3 regions of the Serratia liquefaciens ATCC 27592 genome follow, and region 2 is predicted to be linked to each of the others. Evidence: predicted binding sites of a transcription regulator. Region 2 holds the regulator's gene; each other region holds the start of a gene.
The links. The regulator CRP, encoded in region 2, controls carbon source genes, mostly activating them, when cyclic AMP is high. The targets are predictions, from matches to a motif close to ATGTGANNNNNNTCACAT.

Region 1 (4,289 bases), 430 kb from region 2:
TCTTCACTGCCGCTGTTCACTGCGCTGACGTTGTTGACCGGCTCGACCCGCTCCTGTTCGCCGACCACGTGAACCTGGTAGCTTTTACGGCTGTTCAACAGATCCAACACCGTTTGGTTAACATCGGCAAAAGTCAGTTCGGCCTGCGCGTCCGCCAGCAGCTTGCCGATAAAACCACGCCCAATATTTCCCGCACCGAAATGTAATGCTTTCATATTCCTACCTTTCTAATGTCGAAGGGTGCAGCAAGCTGCACCCCTTAAAATGATTCTGTTATCCGGCTTTCTTGCCGCTAAGCAGGTCCAGCACTTCCTGTACGCTGGTGGTATTCGCCAGCCGCTCAATGACGCCGTCGTCGTCCAGGGCATTGGTCAGGCTGGTGATCACCTGGATATGTTCGTTGTTGCGTGCGGCGATACCGATAACCAGTCGTGCCACCTCGTCCTCTTCATCGCCAAAGCGCACTCCTTGCGGGTACTGGCAGAACACCACGCCGGTGCGCAACACCCGGTCCTTGGCTTCGATGGTGCCGTGCGGCACGGCGATTGACTCGCCCAGGTAGGTTGAGGTGAGTTTTTCACGCTCCAGCATCGCCGCGACGTATTCCGGCTCAACGTAACCGCCTTTGACCAACTGCTCGCCGGCGAAGCGGATCGCCTTCTCCTTGTCGCTGGCCTGCAGATTAAGGAACACGTTGCTTTCGCTCAGTTTGAACAGGTTTTGCTCGGTGGCCTCAAAGCTGTCGTCCAGCGTGCTGATGACTTTCTGCTGGTTATCGGTGGTTTTATTGGCCGCCACCAGGCGCTCGGTCAGATCGTTGTACAGCTTGCTGTCGAGGAAATTGGTCAGCGAGATGTGCTGTGCCTGCGGCGCATGACGCATCGCGCGCTCAGTCAGGTCACGGTGAGTGATCACCAGATCCACATCATCCGGCAGGTTGTTGATGGCACTGTTGGTCACGGAGATATTTTTCAGCCCGGCGTCCGCCACTTTTTTGCGCAGTACCCCGGCCCCCATGGCGCTGGAACCCATGCCCGCATCGCAGGCAACGATGATTTTACGCACCGTGGTCAGGTCACCATCCACCGCTGCATGAGCCGCAGCACCGCCTTTAGACTGGGATTTCATCGCCTGTACGCGGCGAGTGGCCTCTTCCAGGTCATCCTCTTCTTTCGCTTTCGAAGTTTTCAGCAGGAACCCGGCAACCACAAAGGACACCACGAACGCTGCGGCGATCGCCGCCAGGTTGGCGAAGTAAGCGCCCTTAGGGGTCATCGCCAATACCGCCAGAATCGAACCCGGAGAAGCCGGAGACACCAGACCGCCGTTCAGCAGGGTCAGTGTGAACACGCCGGTCATACCGCCGAGGATCACCGCCAGCAGCAGGCGTGGATTCATCAGCACGTACGGGAAGTAAATTTCGTGGATACCACCGAAGAAGTGGATGATCGCGGCACCACCGGCAGACTGCTTGGCACTGCCGCGGCCAAAGAACATGTAGGCCATCAGTACGCCCATACCCGGGCCTGGGTTGGCTTCAATCAGGAAGAAGATGGATTTACCGGTTTCGGTCGCCTGCTGAATGCCCAACGGCGAGAAGATACCGTGGTTGATGGCGTTGTTCAGGAACAGGATTTTCGCTGGCTCCACGAAGATTGACGCCAGCGGCAGCAGGTTATTGGTCACCATGATGTTCACGCCGGTCGCCAGGATATGTGACAACCCTTCAACCAGCGGGCCAATGGCCAAAAATGCCAGAATAGCCAGCAGCATACCGATAATGCCGGCGGAGAAGTTGTTCACCAACATCTCAAAGCCGCTTTTGATTTTGCCGTCTACCCAGCGGTCAAAATGCTTGATGGCCCAGCCGCCCAGCGGACCGGCAATCATGGCGCCGAGGAACATCGGCATATCTGCCCCGACAATCACGCCCATGGTGGTGATAGCGCCCACCACCCCACCGCGATCGCCTCCCACCAGACGGCCACCGGTAAAACCGATCAGCAGCGGCAGCAGGTAAGTGATCATTGGGCCAACCAGTTTGGCTAAGGTTTCGTTCGGCAGCCAACCGGTAGGAATGAATAACGCGGTGATGATACCCCAGGCGATAAAGGCGCCAATGTTAGGCATCACCATGTTGCTTAAGAAGCGGCCAAAGTTTTGAACTTTGACTTTGATGTCTGGTGAAAACATAAAACACACCCCTATTGTTACGCGCTGACAATAAGAGCGCGTGATTATTGTTGTTACGATCCAGCCGTGTTGTTGCTGTATGCGAAATGGACTCTATCACGCAGTTTTTACCGTGCGAACTTCATGGAATTTTTGTGACAAATATCACACTAACACCCCCATTATCGTGGCACTTATAGTGATCCTGATCACAGTTACTCAGTGTAAAAAAGCCACAACGAGAACAAAATTCGCCTAAAACCCAATTAAATGTGATTTGAGTCACATTTAATTGATGCGCGTTTGTTTTTAAATTGTGATGGTGATCACAATCTATTTTTCAGTGGCTACCGAATCCTGGCTTGAAGAAGGTCTTCCCTGTGAGCATTCATCCCGTCGGGAAATAGCGGTGCGATGAATGAAAGAAAACTACATGTCGGAAATAGATGATTAATTGAAGTGTAGTACAGATGCGTGGTGCAAGAAGTGAGCAAGCCGTTGGAAAGTCAGAAGGGAATGGCAGAAGCCGGACTGCCGGCTTCTGCGTTTGGAGATTACTGAGTAACGCTGGAGACGATTTTCTGTGCGTTAAGTAAATCCTGCTGCTTGGCCACCAGATTCGACATCATGGTGTTGTACTGCGTTGCCTGCTGGGAAGTACGGAACTGCACGCCGTTATTATTAAAGGCCACCTGATTGCCCTGGGCACGCAGGAAATCACCCACCTGAACCAGATCCTGAACGAAGCTGGCCGTGGTCGGAATCACCGGCATCAGCGCATTGGCCGGCCCGGTAACAATCTTGTCGTACGCCTGGTTATACACGGCTTTCAGATCGTCAGGTTGCTTCAGCGCTGTCCGGGCAGTATCCGCCTGCGACTTGGCTGACTGGATTTGCTGCCCCAGCAGGTTCAGCGCCCCAACGGACTGTTGCAGCGTATCGCGCTTGCTCATGTAGTCCTGTGCGGTGCGGATCTGGTTAATCTGATCCAACGCCGGCGTCAGGCTGGCATCCAGTGATTTGGACAGTTGCTGAGAAAAACCGACCAGGATGGCGTAATCACCGGCATAGTTGCCGAACTTCTGTTTCTGATCTTCGCTCAGCGTCGGGATTTTCGCGCCGCTGCGCATCACCGTATTCTGGATGTAATCAATAAACGCCTTGCGTTGCTCCGGCTCTTTATCGCCGCAGGCAGTCAATTGCATGACCACCAACAATGCCAATACCGGGGCCAACCAACGCGCGAAAACTCTGCTCTTGATCCCTACCGCCATGTGACATAACTCCTGTTATAAACCTGCTTTTTCATCGGACTCCGTCCCTTTTGCTGCACTCCTTGCGCCTATAAGAATAGATCAACTGAATGCGATCCGATACGCGATTCACCTTTTGGTGGTTATTCTTGGGCGAAAGGCCAACATGCAAGGTGCTATACGCGCTGGCAAGGGGCTACTGTACCGACTCAGGGGCATGATACACTTTTGTATCATTTATCACCGGGCCAAGCTGCGCATGTCATCCTATCAGCCACCGTTGACCATCAGCTCACGCATGCTGCATCTGGTAACCGATGTTGGCGATCGGCTTGCGCGTTTAAAAATGCAGGCTGAGCAAGAACATGCCTTACGACTACGCCGCATCAACCGCATCCGTACCATTCAGGGCTCTTTGGCTATCGAAGGCAATACTTTAAGTGAAGAGCAGATCACCGCCATCATCGAAGGTAAACGTATCATTGCGCCACCTCGCGATATTCAGGAGGCGCTCAATGCTATTCGTTGCTATGGAAACTTGAACAACTGGCGTCCCATGCAGGAGGAGGATTTACTCGCTGCACACCGGCTGCTAATGGCTGGCCTATTGCCAGATGCCGGACATTACCGCCATGGCGGTGTCGGAGTGATGAACGGTAAAACCGTCATTCATATGGCGCCACCTGCGGAAAGGGTTTGCCAGTTAATTCGGCAACTGCTGCTCTGGTTAAAAGAGACCGACCTACCGCCGCTGATCGCAAGCTGTGTATTTCATTACGAATTTGAGTTTATCCACCCTTTCGCCGATGGTAACGGACGAATGGGCAGACTGTGGCAAACGCTGATCCTGTCACGTTGGGAGCC
Region 2 (4,289 bases):
GACAAAATGCGCCGCAGATGGCGTTCCATTTCAGTCACCGGCATATCCGGCTGCAAATCCGGTGGCTGCATAATGCCGTTGCCACTGCTCGGCCCGTCGTATTCAAGCCGCTGCTGACAGCTTTGCAGCGCGATTTCACAAGACTGCAGATACTCCTCTGCCAGCTTTGGCGTCAGCATATAGTGCTCGCGCGCCAGAATGGTCATCGCATTCAGGTGTTCGACAATAAACTGGCTGTGCGTAACCCACAGGCGCATATCTGCCAGGTAGCTCGATTCAAATCCCGGCTCCTGCATCGCCTGATTGAGTGAGGTGAACAGCGCGTTATGCGCCTGATTGACCTGCATGCGGGCATAAGCCAGCGCGCTGGGATCGGGTTCTTGCTCTTCCAGCAACAGGCGCAGCGCCTGCTGATCGTTTTCCAACGCCTGGTGGGCGTTCTTGCGTAGCAGACCGCTTTGCCACTGTGGCCACAGCCAGATGGTACTACCGAACACCAGCACGCAGCCGATCAGCGTGTCGATCAGGCGCGGCACCAGGAAGTGGGTGCCGTTCAGTGCCAACAGTTGCAGGGTGTAAACCGCCGTCACCGTAAAGCCAATTACCGCCAGCCCGTAATTTTTACGTGAAACCAGATAGGCCAGCAGCGTGATCACCAGCATCACGCCCAGCGTCTCAGCCTCGGGCAGCTGCAGCTGCAGTAACCCGGCGGCAATCACCAACCCAACCAGAGTGCCGAGCGCACGGTGCTGGATGCGTACCCGGGTGGCGTTGTAGCCGTTTTGGCTCACCAGCATGATGGTCAGCAAGATCCAGTAAGGTTTTGGCAGATTGAATATCATCCCCAGGCTGCTGCCCGCTGCCAGGGTGACTCCCAGCCGAGCCGCATTGCGCAGGGCGTTGGATTTGAACGACAGGTAACTGACCAGCGCGGGCCAGAATGGCAGACGGTTTTGATTGGCCATCAGATCGCGTCGGTAGAGTGGGTGCTGGGTGCGCAGCAGGCGGGCGATGCGGCTGAAGTGGTAATAACAGAATTGGCCGACCGGGTTATCCGGGTGTTGCGCCGCCACTTTTTCCAGGGCTGCCAGCTCATGATCCATGTTGAAACGCTGAGAATGCTGATGATAGAGGATATCGTGCGCTACCGTGCGCAGCCGATTGGCAATCACCTGTGCATTGCGGCGGATAATGGCTTCGGCCTGGCTCTGCTCTACCAGTTTTTGGACTTCTTCCGGCAGATGCAGGCTGACGGTGATATGTTCCTGCAAATCCAGCGCGACCTGAAAGGTGCGTTGCAGGCGCTTTTGTTCGAGATTGCTGGCATGGGGCAGAAAATTAAGCTGCTGATACAGCAAGGTGATCAGGTCCATGACCTTTTGCTGGCGCACCAGCAGCGGTGGTAAGGCGGTCTGCGGATCGGTGTGCTGGGTCAACAGCGAATATTTGGCTTCGAAGTAGTCCGCCAGCTCCAGATAGAGCTGATTGAGCGACTCGCGCATCGGTTGCTCTTTCCACAGCTTGAACCAGAACCAGGTAAACAGGCCGTACCAGGCGGTACCCACGATATATAACACCGGCGCGTGCCAAAGCGGCACCGTACCGGCCATGCTGAGGGAGAAGATGGCGGCAACCAGCGCGGCGGGCAGCAGGCGGGCGTGCAGTGGGCTGATTTCGCCGCTGACGCCAAGCAACAGTGCCAGACCGAGCATCAATGCGGGCAGCGGTACTTGCCACAGCAGTGCCTGTTGCAGCAGCAGGCTGCTAAGCGCAAAGAGCGAGCCGCCGACGATCAGGCGTTTAAAGAAGCGTTTGTGGGGCGTGTCCAGCCCGGCGATGTTGCAGCAGGCGGGAACCAGGGAAAATAGTAGGCCGTATTGCAGTTGGCCGATCAGCAGCCCGAGCAGAACCGGCAGGCACAGCACCAGCGTTTGTCGCAGTGCATAGTTGACTTCCGGATGATAAATCAGTCGGCGCCACATGATAAATCGGGGCATAAAAAAACGGCGCGAATTATCGCGCCGTTTTTTCAGTGATTAACGGGTGCCGTAAACGACAATAGTTTTGCCGTGAGCGGAGATCAGGTTTTGATCTTCCAGCATTTTCAGAATACGACCCACGGTTTCACGAGAGCAACCGACGATCTGGCCAATTTCCTGACGGGTGATTTTAATCTGCATGCCATCCGGATGGGTCATGGCATCAGGCTGTTTCGCCAGGTTCAGCAGGGTTTGCGCGATGCGGCCCGTAACGTCCAGGAAGGCGAGGTTACCCACTTTCTCAGAGGTTATCTGCAGGCGGTTTGCCATCTGGGCAGACAGGCGCATCAGGATGTCCGGGTTTACCTGAATCAGCTGGCGGAATTTCTTGTAGGAAATTTCAGCCACTTCACAGGCGGTCTTCGCCCTAACCCAGGCGCTACGCTCCTGACCTTCTTCAAATAATCCAAGCTCGCCGATGAAATCCCCCTGGTTAAGGTAGGACAGGATCATCTCTTTACCTTCTTCATCCTTAATCAGCACCGCGACGGAGCCTTTGACGATGTAGTAAAGCGTTTCGGCTTTTTCACCTTGGTGAATCAGCGTACTTTTGGATGGATATTTGTGGATATGGCAATGAGACAGGAACCATTCGAGAGTAGGGTCTGTTTGCGGTTTGCCGAGAACCATTCGCTGTTATCCTCTGTTGTTATCGCTGCCTTGTGTCACAGGGGTCAGAGTTCCCTGTAAAACGTGCTGTCGCCGTTGTTTTAATGGTGGCTATCAGCAGGTTTTGAGGCGTGTCATAAATATACGCTGTCGCTCTAGCATATTAACTTGCCGGGAGAGCTGCAAGCTACATTCTGTTAACATACCGGTAAAGGAGCCTTTCCCTGGGAGTTTCCCTGAAATCAGTGTCCCGGAAAGATTTATTGCGGCTCTGTTTGTAGCACAGAGTGAGGCGGGTGTCTCGTGTTGTCTCGCTTCAGCATGATTAGCATCAGGTTCCGTTGCCAGTTTCTATGCGAAAGCGTACTCTGATTTTAAGAAATTAACCGGAGTGACCAGCATGCAGGCAAGAGTTAAGTGGGTGGAAGGGCTGACGTTTCTGGGTGAATCCGCGTCTGGCCATCAGGTATTGATGGACGGCAACGCCGGCGATAAAGCACCCAGTCCGATGGAAATGGTGCTGATGTCAGTAGGGGGCTGCAGTGCTATCGACGTGGTGTCGATCCTGCAAAAAGGACGCAACGACGTACGTGATTGCGAGGTGAAACTGACCTCTGAACGCCGCGAAGAAGCGCCACGGTTGTTTACCCATATCAACCTGCATTTTATCGTGACCGGCAAAGATTTGAGCGACAAGATCGTGGAACGTGCGGTCAACCTGTCAGCTGAGAAGTACTGTTCGGTTTCACTGATGCTGAGCAAAGCCGCCAGCGTGACCCACAGTTTTGAAATCCGCGACCTGGCGTAACGGATAAAGGGGCGCGGTTGTACCGCGCCCCGTAGATTACTCGATTTTTTTCCCTTCCAGCAGTCGCTGCACCAGCGGCGCCATGATCAGTTCCATCGCCAGCCCCATTTTGCCACCCGGCACCACCAGCGTATTGATATGCGAGATAAAAGATCCCTGCAGCATTGCCAGCAGATAAGGGAAGTCGATCTGGTCCAGCCCGCGGAAGTGGATCACCACAAAGCTCTCGTCCAGCGAAGGGATAGCCTTGGCGGCGAACGGGTTGGAGGTGTCTACCGTCGGCACCCGTTGGAAGTTGATATGGGTACGTGAGAACTGCGGCGTGATGTAGTTGATGTAGTCTTCCATCGAACGAACCACCGAATCCATTACCGCTTCGCGGGAGTGACCGCGTTCACCGGTATCGCGGATCAGCTTCTGGATCCATTCCAGGTTCACGATCGGTACTACGCCGACCAGCAGATCGACGTGTTTGGCCACGTCGATGTGTTCAGTCACGACGCCACCGTGGAGCCCTTCGTAGAACAGCACGTCGGTCGGTGCCGGCAAGGCTTCCCATGGGGTGAAAGTGCCGGGAACCTGATTATAGGGTACCGCTTCATCGTAGGTATGAAGATACTTGCGTGAGCGACCGGTGCCGTTTTTGCCGTAGTCGAGAAAGCTTTGTTGCAGCAGGCCGAAGTCATTGGCTTCGGGGCCGAAATAGCTGATATGGCGGCCGAGATCGCGCGCTTTGCGGATCGCCGCGTCCATTTCCGGCCGGGTGTAGCGGTGGAAACTGTCGCCTTCCAGCTCGGCGGCGCGGATGTTCAACTGCTGAAAGATTTTACGGA
Region 3 (4,289 bases), 1.9 Mb from region 2:
AGCTTGCTCGGCCCTTTTTATGCGCTTAGTCCAGTAGTGATACGCCAGGCTTCAGGCTAAAACCGGCAAGTAATCCCTCTCCAGGAGCTTACCGAAGTAACCTCTTTTTTTACATCGCCTCTTCCCAGACGGCCAAAATGAGCTATGTTATCCATACTGGTTTTATCACTGTATGCATAAACAGGTCTGATATGAAGGGATTCCCACCGCTGATTAACGCCTTGCTGGTCAGTTCGCTGGTACTGACCATTGGCCGCGGCGTAACGCTGCCGTTCATTACTATCTATCTGACCGGGCATTTTCATCTGCTGCCCAAAAGCGTCGGCATCATTCTGGGTATCAGCCTGGCGATCGGCATTTTCGCCAGCCTGTATGGCGGCTACCTGGTAGACAAATTCAACAAAAACACGCTGATCCTGATTTCCATTCTTTTGTTCGCCCTGAGTTTTTTCGCTATCCCGTGGATCCCGCGGCCGGGGGGTATCGTTGTGGTTTTGGCTATTTTACATACCGCCTATTCCGTATTGGGCATCACCATTAAAGCGTGCTTTGCCGACTGGCTGCCGGTCGCGCAGCGCATCAAAGCCTTTTCAATAAACTATACGCTGGTCAACGTCGGCTGGGCGGTTGGATCATCGTTGGGGGTACTGGTGGCAGGTCTGGATCCGCTGTTGCCGTTTTACCTTTCCGGTGGATTGGCTTTATTCACGGTGGCGACGCTGAACGTCATCCTGGGCAAGCAGCCCGCTACGGCCCCGGTCGCGCTGGATGCAACGCCCACCGCGCGCCCTAATTTTCGCCAAACGCTGACCATTCTGCGTAACGATCGCCGGCTGATTTACTTCACACTTGGCAGTACGCTGGGTGCGGTGGTTTTCGGCCAGTTCTCCGGCTATTTATCGCAATACCTGATCACCGTTTCTAATGCAGAGTTCGCTTATCAGGTCATTGGGGCGGTGATGATCGTCAACGCCTGTATCGTCATCGCCCTGCAGTATCTGCTCAGCCGCGGCATGCGTCAGGAAAATATGCTGCGCTGGCTGACGCTGGGCACGCTATTTTTCATTCTCGGGCTGATCGGTTTTTGGCTGGCCGGGCAATCGCTCTGGCTCTGGATCCTTGCCATGGCGATATTCACCCTGGGCGAAATCATAGTGATCCCGGTGGAATATATGTTTATCGACTTCATCGCGCCACAGCACCTGAAAGGCAGCTATTACGGCGTACAAAACCTGAGCGCTCTGGGCGGCGCCATCAATCCGGTACTGTGCGGTTTTATTCTCAGCTACGCCGCGCCGCAAATGATGTTTCTGATGTTGATTGCTGCTGCGCTGCTCAGCCTGCTATTCTTTTTTCTCGGGCATCGCCTGGCGCAGAGGCAACAACAGAATGCCAACTTCGCCAGTGCAGAATAAACCTGCGTCCCTTTTCATCGCGGTTGTCAACCAGCCCCATCGGCATGGTAGCCATAGAGAGAATTCATGGTGTGATTTGTGGCGAAGATCACAGTTTAATTGTATGATGAATGCATCGGTTAAACGGGATTAAGTTATGGCCAAGCTACTCACTCTGTGCTGGAAATACCTGAGGGCATTCGTCCTTATCTACCTTTGTCTGTTCGCCGGCAATGCCATCGCGGCTCTGCTGCCGATCGCCATTCCGGGCAGCATTATCGGCATGCTGTTGCTGTTCGCCCTGCTCTCCACCCAAATTCTGCCGGCCAAATGGGTCAAACCCGGTTGCCACCTGCTGATCCGCTATATGGTGCTGTTGTTCGTGCCTATCGGCGTGGGAGTGATGAAATACTATGACCAAATTATCGAGCATCTGGGGCCGCTGGTGGTGTCCTGCATCGTCAGCACCCTGATGGTGTTGGTGGTGGTCGGCTACACCTCACATTATTTCCACCGGGAACGCACCATCATCGGCAAGCCTGATGCCGCGGAGGGCGAAAAATGATCCATGAAATCTGGTGGTCATTACCGCTGACGCTGGCCATCTATTTTGCAGCGCGCAAACTGGCGCAATGGCTGAACATGCCGTTGCTGAACCCACTGCTGGTGTCGATGGCGGTGATCATCCCCCTGCTGTTGCTGACCGGCATTCCTTATGAGCGTTATTTTCAGGGCAGTAAAATCCTCAATGACTTGCTGCAACCGGCCGTAGTGGCATTGGCTTATCCGCTGTATGAACAGCTGCATCAGATCCGCGCGCGCTGGAAGTCCATTATCGCCGTCTGCTTTATCGGCAGCCTCACCGCGATGATCAGCGGCGGCGCCATCGCTTTATGGATGGGGGCTACGCCGGAAATTGCCGCTTCCATCATGCCAAAATCGGTCACCACGCCCATCGCCATGGCGGTCGCAGAGTCGCTCGGCGGCATTCCGGCAATCAGCGCCGTTTGCGTGATTTTCGTCGGTATTCTCGGCGCGGTTTTCGGGCATACGCTGTTCAAAGTATTGAAAATCACAACCCGCTCGGCACGCGGGTTGGCTATGGGGACCGCGTCACATGCGCTCGGCACGGCACGCTGTGCGGAAATGGACTATCAGGAAGGGGCATTTGGTTCACTGGCCCTGGTGATCTGCGGCATCATCACCTCGCTGCTGGCGCCGTTTCTGTTTCCGGTACTGTTGCACCTGTTTGCGTAAGGTCTAAAACTTGCGATACATCTCGCATTTATGGTTTTCATTGCATTGATTTCATCAATAAAGAGATTTACATCACACTTTATTCGCGCCGGGCTGCCTAGAATGTTATCCCGTTAACCTGTAGAGAGAGTTTCTATGCACCCGCGTTTTCAAACCGCTTTTGCTGAACTGCCCGCCACATTGCAATCCGCCCTGCTGCCTTATTTTGATGCGCCTGATTTTCCGGCCATGCTCAAGGCGGAACAAGTGGATGCTATCAAGCAGCGCTGCGGGCTGGATGATGATGCTCTGGCATTCGCTCTGCTGCCGCTGGCGGCGGCCTGCTCGTTAGCGCCGATTTCGCAGTTTTATGTTGGCGCCATTGCTCGCGGGCAGAGCGGCAACCTGTATTTTGGCGCCAACATGGAGTTCAGCGGCGCGCCGATGCAACAAACCATTCATGCAGAGCAGTGTGCCGTGACTCATGCCTGGCTACGCGGCGAATCAACGTTAGCCTCCATCACCGTTAATTACACGCCTTGTGGTCACTGCCGTCAGTTTATGAACGAACTCAACAGTGGTACCACGCTGAAAATTCGTCTGCCCGGTCGCGAACCGGCCACCCTGGGCGACTATCTGCCGGATGCCTTCGGCCCGAAAGACCTGAATATCGCCACGTTGCTGATGGACCACGTCGATCATGGTTTCCAACTGACGCTGACCGACGAACTGGAGATGGCCGCGCTGGCTGCCGCCAATCAGAGTCACGCGCCCTACAGCAATGCCCACAGCGGCGTCGCACTGGAAGCCGAAGACGGGACGATTTATAGCGGTCGCTATGCGGAAAACGCAGCCTTCAACCCCAGCCTGCCGCCGCTGCAGGCCGCGCTGATTCTGATGAACGTCTCCGGCGGCGACTGCCAAAAAGTGGTTCGAGCGGTGCTGGCCGAGCCCGACAGTGCCATCCTCACCCAATGGGATGCCACCCGCGCCACGTTGGCCGCGCTGGGTTGCCAAAATGTCAGTCGTATCACTTTCTAAATCTGCCCCCCGGCGGTGCTGCCCGGCACCGCTGTTACCAGCCCCGCCAGCCGATTACAATGGCATTCACGTCTTAAAACACTTTCTTTAGTTAAATTAGGACTTGATCGTCGATAATTACGCCAATTTACCTCATGATCCGATAACAATTGCTGTACATATTTCCCCGATCTTTTAGGATCTAGCCCATAAAGTTATCCGATACGTTGAAGAGCAAAAGCCATGGAACTTGAATACGAAAGCAAACGCCCTCTCTACATCCCTTATGCCGGCCCTATTCTGCTGGAATTTCCGCTGCTCAATAAAGGCAGCGCTTTCACCGAGGATGAACGCAGCCATTTCAACCTGCACGGGTTGCTGCCAGAAGCGGTAGAAACCATCGAAGAGCAGGCGGAACGTGCCTACCGCCAGTACCAGGATTTCAAAAACGACAGCGATAAACACATTTATCTGCGTAATATCCAGGACACCAACGAAACCCTGTTCTATCGCCTGCTGGAAGCGCACCTGAGCGAGATGATGCCGATCATCTACACGCCGACGGTGGGTGAGGCCTGTGAGCACTTCTCCGATATTTACCGCCGGGCGCGTGGGCTGTTTATCTCCTACCCTAACCGC

Region 1: the regulator CRP is predicted to act here: its motif matches at 2,443-2,460, upstream of M495_RS00190 (PTS mannitol transporter subunit IICBA).
Region 3: the regulator CRP is predicted to act here: its motif matches at 2,712-2,729, upstream of cdd (cytidine deaminase).

The regions. Positions count from the first base shown of each region.
Region 1 is NC_021741.1:39,418-43,706, reverse strand. It holds gene M495_RS00195 (mannitol-1-phosphate 5-dehydrogenase) at 1-215, opposite strand, end outside; gene M495_RS00190 (PTS mannitol transporter subunit IICBA) at 274-2,193, opposite strand; gene M495_RS00185 (DUF3053 domain-containing protein) at 2,727-3,446, opposite strand; gene M495_RS00180 (Fic family protein) at 3,724-4,289, shown strand, end outside.
Region 2 is NC_021741.1:4,845,960-4,850,248, reverse strand. It holds gene M495_RS22660 (YccS/YhfK family putative transporter) at 1-1,982, opposite strand, end outside; gene crp (cAMP-activated global transcriptional regulator CRP) at 2,037-2,669, opposite strand; gene M495_RS22650 (OsmC family protein) at 3,049-3,456, shown strand; gene M495_RS22645 (phosphoribulokinase) at 3,493-4,289, opposite strand, start outside.
Region 3 is NC_021741.1:1,555,453-1,559,741, reverse strand. It holds gene M495_RS07310 (MFS transporter) at 192-1,415, shown strand; gene M495_RS07305 (CidA/LrgA family protein) at 1,552-1,959, shown strand; gene M495_RS07300 (CidB/LrgB family autolysis modulator) at 1,956-2,651, shown strand; gene cdd (cytidine deaminase) at 2,787-3,671, shown strand; gene M495_RS07290 (NAD-dependent malic enzyme) at 3,894-4,289, shown strand, end outside.